Regions from separate parts of the Thioalkalivibrio sp. ALRh genome, predicted to be linked through region 2. Evidence: predicted binding sites of a transcription regulator. Region 2 holds the regulator's gene; the other holds the start of a gene.

Region 1 (4,950 bases), on a different contig from region 2:
GCGGCCGGCAATCCGTTACCGCTTCCATGCCGCCAGGGTCGACTCGGTCGACTAACGCAAACGGCGCAGGCACCGGCATCAGTCCTTGCGGGTCTGGTCAAGCACAGCCTCGGCCAGCTCGTCGGGGTTGAACTTGGACAGGAAGGCGTCGGCCCCGGCACGCTTGACCATATCCGTATTGAACTCCCCACTCAGTGACGAGTGCAGCAGAACCCGGAGGCCTTTCAGGCGATCGTTCGCACGAATTCGAGCGGTGAGGGTATAGCCGTCCATGCGCGGCATCTCGATATCCGAAATCACCAGCTCCACCACCTCGTCCACGGTGCCGGCCTCGGCCTGCTCCTCCAGGAAATCCAGCGCCTCGCGACCATCCTTGAAGACCACGTACTCCCAGCCCAGGCCCTTGATCGCACCCTCGATCTGCTTGCGCGCGACCACGGAGTCATCAACGATCACAATCTTGCGCTGTCCATGCTTGGCGCGTTCTTCCTCGGCCTCCGCGCGCACCGCGTCGGATACCGTGGATGGCAACGGGTTGACGATCGACAGTACCCGTTCGACGTCAATGATCTCGACCAGCTTGTTGTCGATCTCGGTGACCGCCACCAGAAACGACTCGCGCCCGGTCCCACGAGGCGGGGACTTCACGTCTTCCCAGTTAACGTTGACGATCCGGTCGACCGCGGACACCCAGAACCCCTGTACCGACCGGTTGAACTCGGTCACCACCACCTTGTGGTCGCCCGTTTCGCCCACGGCGGTACGCAGCCCCATCGCGCGCGCCAGATCGATGATGGGGACGGTTCCGCCACGCAGGGTAGCCACACCACGCACCACACTCAGCGATCCGGGAATCTGCCGCAGCGGCGGCGACGGGATCACCTCGCGCACCTTGAATACGTTGATACCGAAAGTCTGCGAGCTCCCCAAATGAAACAGGAGCAGCTCCATACGGTTCTGCCCCACCAGCTGGGTGCGCTGATTCACATCGTCAATGAATTGACTCATTGTCCTGCTCTCCCCCTCGCCCAGCGGCCAGCCACCTCGACTCGCCGGCCCCAGTGTGCACCCCGCAGACCGACGCTGTCATGCCACAACCCGCCGTCGCATGCCGATTGCACGCGTTCTAGACCCGATAACGGCCGGCCGCTGTGACTCTTGAGGGTACGCTCCTGATTGCCTGGCATGTTTTCTGCTTGCACGTCTCTGCAAACCTCTCGAGTCCTGACAAGCCGACGCGCATCCAGACCAATGAACCAGTCAGCACGCAAACCTTCCATTCGCTCCTGGTGGCTTTCGGCCGCCATGGGCGTCGTTCTGGCCCTGGTCTCCATTGCGGCACAGGCCGAGATCGAGGCAGTGGAAAACATCCGCCTGGCGGCGGAGCGCTTCATCCAGGAGGAGTTGAACCTCACACCAGGCGACGAAGCGGTAGAGATTCAGATCGGCCGGCTGGACAACCGCCTGCGCCTGGCCCGATGCAGCGAGGCACTGGAGACCCGGTTCCCGCCCGGCGGGCGACGCGATGGCAATACGGCGGTACAGGTTCAGTGCGAGACCCCCGTCAGCTGGTCGATCTATGTGCCAGTCACGGTCGAGCGCTACGCCGAGGTGCTGGTCGCCAGCCGCAGCCTGCGACGCCAGCACACGATCCTCCCCGGCGATCTGCGCACCAAGCGAATTCAGACCTCTCGCCATGCGGGGAGCTATTTCGAGAACAAGGGCGAACTGGTGGGGCTGCAGACCCGGCGCAACATCCGGCCCGGTCAGATCCTGGGCCAGCAGCACGTCACCCAGCGCGAGGTGGTCAGCCGCGGCCAGCGCGTCACCATCCTGGCCGAGAACGGCTCGGTGGTGATCCGCATGCAGGGCGAGGCGCTGGAGAATGGCATCCTGGGCGATCGCATCCGCGTGAAGAACACCTCGTCCGGACGCGTCGTGGAAGGCGAGGTGCTCGAGTCCGGACATGTACGCGTTGCCCTGTAGAATGGCGGTGTGTCTCGTCACCATCCACAAACTGTGAAGCGAATCGAAAATTCACAGCTCAAGGGGCTACAGTTTCAGCCGGTGCTGCCGCTAACCCCTGCAGTAGAATTGCAAAAACAGGAAACCGAATAATGGATATCAAAGGCCCGAACTCCCCCGGCCTGCGCCCGGATGGCAACAGCTCGAGCGTGAAGGGCCGCGATGAGACCTCTCGCCCCGACGCAGGCGCCCAGGGCAATGCATCCTCACCCGTACGTCAGGATGACTCTGTCACCCTGACCGGCGCGGCGCAGGCAATGAACGCCGCCTCCGGGGCCGCCAGCAACGCCCCGTTCGACGAGGCGCGAGTCGCCGAGCTGCGCGAGGCCATCTCCAACGGTCAGTACCCGGTAGACAACGAACAGCTAGCCGATCGCATGATCGAGCTGGAAAGCCTGTTGCGCTAACAGAGACCCGACGATGTCGCCCGAACAACGCCACGCCTTCCTCCGCTCGCTGGAGGCCTCGATTCGGCTGAGCCACCAGATGGAGGACATCCTGCTGCAGGAGACCCGGGCGGTGGAATCACGGGCCGCCGAGACCCTGCGCGAAGTCGTGGCCCAGAAGCAGACGCTACTGCAGGAACTCGAAACCGAAAGCCGGCGACAGCGCGAGACGATCGAGGCCGCCGGCGAAACGTATACGCCCGAGGGACTTGCACGGCTGTTCGGTCGGCTCGAGGGAGGCGCCGAGCTGGACGACCACTGGCAGGCGCTACGCCGCTCGGTGGAGCGCTGCAATACCCTCAACCAGGGGAATGCCCGACTGATCGATCGCGACCGTCGTCGCGTGGAGATGTCCATCCAGATCCTGCGCGGCGAGGAACCCGGCCCGGCTCCCACCTACGACCCCTACGGCCGCACCCAGTCCGGCAGCCGTACCGGTCGGCGCATCACCCGCGCATGACCCGCGCGCGCTCTGCGCGACACCTCTCCGCCCTTCTCCGCCTCACACCCGGGGCTGGCATTCCGGACCGCTCGGCAGTACCGTGCGGCTTGGCCCAATAATTACAACAACGCCACGCATGGAAGAGACCGACTACACCGTCGACAAGCCGGAGCGGATTGCCGGCATCCTCAAGGATCTGGATCACAAGCTCACCCTCGTCAACGTCCGCCTCGACGACGATGGCCCGCTGTACAACTCCGCGCTGGTTCGCCTTGATTCCGGTGCACGCGAGCTCTTCCTCGACGAACTCACGCCCATCGAAGCGAATCGCCACGCCCAGGAAGGCACTGGCATGCGGGTATTCGCCAGCCTGCGCGGGGTGGCCGTACGCTTCTCCACCGCCGTCTCGCGCATCGAACGCGAGGACGCCGGGGCCCTTTACGTCTGCCCCTATCCCGAGACCCTGGAATATCTCCAGCGACGCGAGACCTTTCGCGTCCATATCCCGATCAGCGAGCGCCCGCGCGTCGAATTGCAGTACCGCGAATGGGAAGAGCCCGGTATCGGGGACCTGGCCGATCTTTCGGCCCAGGGGATGTGCGTGGAGGTACCACAAGACTGGGTCGAAACAATCGAGATCGGGACCCCGATGCGTTTCGAGAACCTGCTACTGCCCGAAGTTGGCGAACGCCTGGGCGGCGACCTGCGTCTGGCCAATCGCCGTCGCAGCCCGCGCGACGGATACGTGTATGCCGGCTTCCAGGTCACCGGCATGAACCAGTGGCTGGAGCGGCAGTTCAACATCGCCCTGCTGCACTATCAGCGCGAGGCGCGCCGGCGTTCGATGGAGTAACAGACGAGGCCAGTCTCTTCCCTCACTCCAGACACAAAAAAGGCCGCTCGATGCGGCCTCTTTTTTCACCTGAAGAATATCCTTCAAGTCGTTGAACTTGGTCGGGACGGCAGGATTTGAACCTGCGACCCTCTGCACCCCATGCAGATGCGCTACCAGACTGCGCTACGCCCCGAAGCCGCGAATCATATCCGATTCCCTGCCCCCACGAAAGGACCCGGACCAGAAGACCTCTCAGGCGCGCAATACACGCAACACCGATTCCAGCTCCGAGATCGTATCCTGGATGATCTGGCGTGCCTGCTGGCGATCACCCTTGGCCTCGTCGCCAGACAGCTTCTGTCGCGCGCCATTGATCGTATAGCCCTCTTCGTACAGCAGGGCCCGAATCTGGCGGATCAGGATCACGTCCTGGCGCTGGTAGTAGCGCCGATTGCCCCGCCGCTTGACCGGCTCGAGCATCGGGAACTCCTGTTCCCAGTAGCGCAGCACGTGAGGTTTCACCTGACACAGCTCGGCGACCTCGCCAATGGTGAAGTAGCGCTTGCCCGGGATCGCGGGCAGTTCCTGGTGGTTACTCGCTTCCAGCATAGCTTTCGACCCTCTCGCGCAGCTTCTGCCCCGGGCGGAAGGTGACGACGCGCCGCGCCGAGACCGGGATTTCCTCGCCGGTCTTCGGATTGCGCCCGGGCCGCTGGTTCTTGTCGCGAAGGATGAAGTTGCCGAAGCCGGAGAGCTTCACGCCCTCGCCCTCTTCCAGCGACTGGCGCATCTCCTCGAAGAACATCTCGACGAATTCCTTGGCCTCGCGCTTGTTCAGGCCCAGTTCTTCGTTCAGCGTGGCGGCAAGATCCGCCTTCGTCACTGCTGCCATGGAATCACTGCCTCAGGGTTGCCTGGAAGCGAGCGTGCAGATGCTCGACGACCTTGTCGGTGACGCTTGCCACGTCCTGTTCGCCTAGGGTGCGATCAAAAGCCCGCAAAATCAAGCCCAAAGCGAGGCTCTTCTCGTCCGGATTCAAGCCCTTGCCCTGGTAGACATCAAACAGCCGGACATCCTGCACCAGCTCCAGCCCCAGTTCTTCGATCGCGTTCAGCACATCACCGGCCGGAACGGTCGCCTGCACCACCAGGGCAAGATCACGCCGGATCGACGGATATGGCGACAGCGGCGCGAACTGGGC
Region 2 (4,950 bases):
GGTGCCGGGCAACCCGGCGTCCTCAGTCGACGGCGTAGCGGAGTCCTGGGCCGCCTGCGGCGAACCATCGCCGTGCAGCGAATCCAGCAGGGCCTCGAACTCGTCATCGGTAATCTCGTCATCGGCACCGACCAGCCCCGACTCATCCCCTCCAGCCTTCGCAGTGGCTTCCACCTCGGCGGGGGGTGCCGGTTCCGGCTCCGGTTCGGGGGGCACGTCTGGCGTCGCGATTGCGGCGGGTTCGGAATTGCCGGCCACGTCTTCATTCTTGGCCATCCGCCGCAGGTCTTCGACGAGATCGGCCTCCGCGGGCGTCGGATCGACCCCGGAGCGGAGGTCGCCAAACATCACGTTCAACGTATCGAGGACCCGCAGCATGGTATCCATCAGGTGACCGTCGACCTGACGTTCCCCATTGCGCAGGAGATTAAACACATCCTCTGCGTGATGGCAGACGGTCACCAGCGGATCCAGGCTCAGAAAGCCCGCGCCACCCTTGATCGTGTGAAAGCTGCGAAATACCGCGTTCAACAGATCCCGGTCATCGGGATGCTGTTCCAGGTCGATCAGCTGCTCGTTGAGTCCTTCGAGCAGTTCCCCGGCCTCGATCAGGAAGTCCTGAAGGATTTCGTCGTTGGGGTCGATGGCCATTCGGTCTCTCCGTTCCGGTGAGGCTTGCCGTTGAGGGGTGGGCGCCGGGAAGCCGCCGATTCAGGGATCAGCGGGCTACCTAGAAGCCCAGGCTGGACAACAGATCGTCCACCTCGTCCTGTCCTTGAACGACATCCTGGCCGGAATCTTGAGTCTTCGGCACTGCTGGCCCGTGTCCACGCCGATCGCCCTCACGCCGCTCGGCATCGTCATCCAGCGTCTTCTCCGCAGCCTCGACCGTCTCCATACGCCCGCTGGACAGCCGAATCAGCGTGACCAGGTTCTCCTCCAGGTCGGTCACGAGCTGAATCACGCGCCGGATCACCTGCCCGGTAATATCCTGGTAGCTCTGCGCCATCAGAACCTCCGACAGCAGGCGGCGCAGCTCTTCGGTATCGTCGTTGGCCTGAGCAAAAAACTCGTCCAGCTCACGAGCGAACTCCCGGAACTCGTCGACCGAGAGTTGCCGATTGCGAAAACGGGTCCACTTCGCCGTCAGTTGGCCGGCCTGCTGGCTGAACGATTCGGCAATGGGGAGACTCGTCTCGATCGCGGTCAGGGTCTCGTGCGCGGCCTTCTCGGTCATCGTGACCACATAATTGAGACGCTCGCGGGCATCCGGGATCTCGGCCTGGGTCAACTCGACCAGCCGCGAATCCCCCCGGAAGCTTTGCAAGGCCTCGTGCAGGTCGCGCGTAAGCTTTCCGAGCTCGTCGAAGAGTTCGCGGTCGTAGGGGCGCGCCAGATCCTGGATCAACGCGCGCGCGGCCACCTCATCCCCTGCCTCCAGAACCTGCACGAGCTCCCGCGCGCGAGCGATTTGCTGCTCACTGATCGATTGTTCTTGGTCTGTCATCCAAAGCCCCTTGCTCGCTCCCCATCCCGAACGTGATGACCGGGATCGATCCCCCGGCCATCCATTTGTCTGGACCAGGAGACTTCGACACCGAATCCCAAACTAGCCTTGGGATTCAATGCGTTCGAATATTTTGTCGATCTTTTCCTTGAGGGTTTCCGCAGTAAAGGGCTTCACCACGTAGCCGTTCACGCCCGCCTCGGCCGCCTCGACGATCTGATCCCGCTTGGCCTCCGCCGTCACCATCAGCACCGGCATCGTCTTCAGCTTCTCGTCGGCACGAACCGCCCGCAGCAGGTCGATGCCCGGCATATTGGGCATGTTCCAGTCGGTAATCAGAAAATCGAAGTCGCCGTTCTGGAGCATCGGCAATGCCGTGCTGCCGTCATCGGCCTCTTGGGTGTTGTTGAAGCCAAGATCACGCAACAGGTTCTTGATGATCCGTCGCATCGTGGAGAAGTCGTCCACGATGAGAATTTTCATTCCCTTGTCCACAGGTCACTCCGGGATAAATGATTCATATGAGTACTAGAGCTTGGCCTTCAGAATAACTGCAAAGCCTCGCCGTCTTCGAGCCAGGAGCCCAGGCGCGCGCGCAGTCGGATAACGGCCTGACTGCGGATCTGGCTGACGCGCGACTCGGTCACCCCGAGTACCGCGCCAATCTCGCGCAGGTTGAGCTCCTCGATGTAATAAAGCGACAACACCAGACGTTCGCGTTCGGGCAAATCGCCCAGCGCGGCGGCCAGCTCCTCGCGAAACTCCCCGGCCTCGATCGTGCGCGAGGGCGAGGCCTCCTGCCCCTCGATCACCCGGTCCGCATCACCATCGGTGCCGCCCAGATCATCCAGCGCGAACAGATGGGCGCCGGCATGGTCCTGCAGCATCGAGTAGTACTCGTCGATCGGGACCTCGAGTTCCTCGGCCACCTCGACCCCGCGCGCCGCACGCCCCTCCCTGGCCTCGACCGTCTGGATCGCCTCGGCGATCTTGCGGCTGTTGCGGTGCACCGATCTCGGGGTCCAGTCACTGCGGCGTAACTCGTCGATCATCGCGCCACGGATGCGAATCCCGGCGTAGGTCGCAAACGTCGCGCCCTGCCCGCCCTCGAATTGCCGCGCGGCCTCCAGCAGGCCAATCATGCCGGCCTGGATCAGGTCATCGACCTGGACCGAGGAAGGGAGGCGAGCCATCAGATGGTGCGCGATGCGGTGCACCAGCTCGATATGTTCCGCGACGCGCTGCTCGTGGCCGGCTGCGGCCACGTTCTCGTATCCGTGGAGGCGATTACGCGTCGCCATCATGCGCTCTGCAGCATCCGTTCGACGAAAAACCCGACACCACCATCGGCACCACGGGCCACCGGCCAGCGGTCGACCGCACGGGCGAGTTCGGTAAAGGCCTTGGCCGCCGGGCTGCCCGGATATTGCTGCACGACCGGTGCCCGTTTCTGTACGGCCTTGCGCAGATGCTCGTCCATCGGGATGTAACCGGCGAGATCCAGGATGACTTCCGGCAGGTAGTTGTCGCAAACCGTGGTGAGTTTCTGCAACAAGCGCTCGGCGCCCGCGCGGTCCTGGACCATATTCGTGACCAGCCGGAAACGCCGCATGCCATGATCTCGATGCAGCACCTTGATCAAGGCATAGGCATCGGTGATGGACGCCGGCTCGTCGCAGACGACGACCAGGGTCTCCTGGACCGCTCGACAGAAGGTCGTGACGGATTCCTGCAGGCCCGCTGCCGTATCCACCACCAGCACATCCAGCGGCTTGGAATAGGCGCTGAATGCCTGGATCAAACCGTTGTGCTCGAGCTGCGTGAGATTCGCCATCGCCGCGATCCCCGAGGCCGACGGGATGACCTTGATCCCCTCCGGGCCCTCGATCAGCACATCCTGGAGGTCGTCCACCTGTCCGGTCACCAGGTCATGCAGGGTGCGCTCGGGTCGCAGTCCGAGCAGCACATCGGCATTGGCCAGCCCCAGGTCGGCATCAAACAGCATGACCTCGCGGCCCAGCCGCGCGAGCGCCACGGACAGGTTGACCGACACATTGGTCTTGCCGACGCCGCCCTTGCCGGAGGCAACCGCAATGACCTTCAACGGCTGATTAGTGCGTGGCATAGCGTCCTTTCCCCACCGGATGGATCATCTCCAGAACGCCCGCATCCTGAGTACGGCGCGGCGACGGCGCATTGCGGCCGGCATTCGAGAACTCCGCCAGGCTTGCATCGGTCCATCGTTCATCGCGGGAGGATCGACGCGCGGGGCCGCGCTCTTCGCCGAGCGCCCGCCGGGTCAGATCGCCCGTCTCGACCCGGTGGAAGTCTTCGGCAATCCGCTGTCCATCGCTGACAAACGTGAGCCCAAGGTGTTGATCGAGCAATACCGACAACGTCTCCCCCAACTGTTCGGCTTCGTCGAGTTTGGTCAGCACCAGCGCCGATGGCTCCGTCTTCCGGAACGCATCCAGCACCCTTCGCAGCGCCGCCGCCTGAGTGGTCGCGGAGACGACCAGCCAGCTCTCGCGCCGGACATGGTCCGGCCAGCCGGCAAATAGCGACTCGTCGCCCACCGCGGAAGGTGCCTGCCCGGCGGTGTCGACCAGAATCAGATGCCCATCCTCTGCTCGCGCGGTCATGTCGCGCAACTCGCGCGGGCTCTGCAGCACCCGCAATGACACGCCCGCCATCTGCGCGAACGCCTGCAGCTGGCGCGTGGCCCCAATGCGCTGGGTGTCCAGTGTGACCAGCGTAACCGAATCCGCACCCATACGACGGATTTGACGCAAGGCAATGCGTGCGAGTGTAGTGGTCTTGCCCACCCCCGTAGGCCCCACCAGGGCCAGCACGCCACCTTCATCCAGGATGTCCGGATGGCGGGTCGCGATCGCCCCGGAAAGGCGTGCGCGCAGCCTCTCCCAGGCCTGCTCCACCGTGCTGTCGTCGAGAATACTCCCGGCGAGACTGCGCGCCAGTGACTCGCTGAACCCACGGTCCATCAGACGCGCCTTGCACTCCGCCGCCAGCGGATGCCGCGCCGCCCACTGTGCGGCCTCGTTGTCGCTGTGCTGGCGGGTGAGCAGGCTGCGCAGATCCCGCAGCTCCTGGCGCATCGCGGCCAGCTCGGGGTCCGCGGGCCAGGCCGAGCCCGAGCCCGGGCTCGGACGCGAGTCGGATGCCGGCGCCTCACGCGGGGCATGGACCGCGTTCACCGCAGCCTGCTGCTCGCGCTCGGAGACCCCCGCATCGCCATCTTCCAGCGCCGCGACAACCTCCAGCCAACCATCGACACGGCGGCTCGACAGGATCACGGCATCCTCGCCCTGCTGTTCACGCACCTGCCGCATCGCATCGCGCATGTCGCGTGCCCGGTACCGTCTCACATTCATCGCTGTTCTCCCGCTCCGCTCAAGGAAAACACTGATCAGTGTTTCCCTCTC

What was found. The regulator FliA, encoded in region 2, starts transcription of late flagellar genes. The targets are predictions, from matches to a motif close to GCTAAAGTTNNNNNNNNNNCNGCCGATA.
Region 1: a site for FliA is predicted at 2,052-2,079, ahead of flgM (flagellar biosynthesis anti-sigma factor FlgM). Genes of this name have one in related genera too.

What each region holds. Positions count from the first base shown of each region.
Region 1 is NZ_KB906519.1:119,320-124,269, reverse strand. Features, by position in the region: gene F791_RS0100610 (chemotaxis protein) at 79-1,008, opposite strand; gene flgA (flagellar basal body P-ring formation chaperone FlgA) at 1,252-1,986, shown strand; gene flgM (flagellar biosynthesis anti-sigma factor FlgM) at 2,118-2,432, shown strand; gene F791_RS0100595 (flagella synthesis protein FlgN) at 2,446-2,931, shown strand; gene F791_RS0100590 (flagellar brake protein) at 3,050-3,766, shown strand; tRNA gene F791_RS0100585 (tRNA-Pro) at 3,865-3,941, opposite strand; gene F791_RS0100580 (MerR family transcriptional regulator) at 4,001-4,357, opposite strand; gene F791_RS0100575 (integration host factor subunit alpha) at 4,341-4,640, opposite strand; gene pheT (phenylalanine--tRNA ligase subunit beta) at 4,645-4,950, opposite strand, start outside.
Region 2 is NZ_KB906522.1:133,468-138,417, forward strand. Features, by position in the region: gene F791_RS0110245 (chemotaxis protein CheA) at 1-651, opposite strand, end outside; gene F791_RS0110250 (protein phosphatase CheZ) at 731-1,507, opposite strand; gene cheY (chemotaxis response regulator CheY) at 1,610-1,990, opposite strand; gene F791_RS0110260 (RNA polymerase sigma factor FliA) at 2,050-2,811, opposite strand; gene F791_RS0110265 (MinD/ParA family protein) at 2,808-3,632, opposite strand; gene flhF (flagellar biosynthesis protein FlhF) at 3,619-4,869, opposite strand.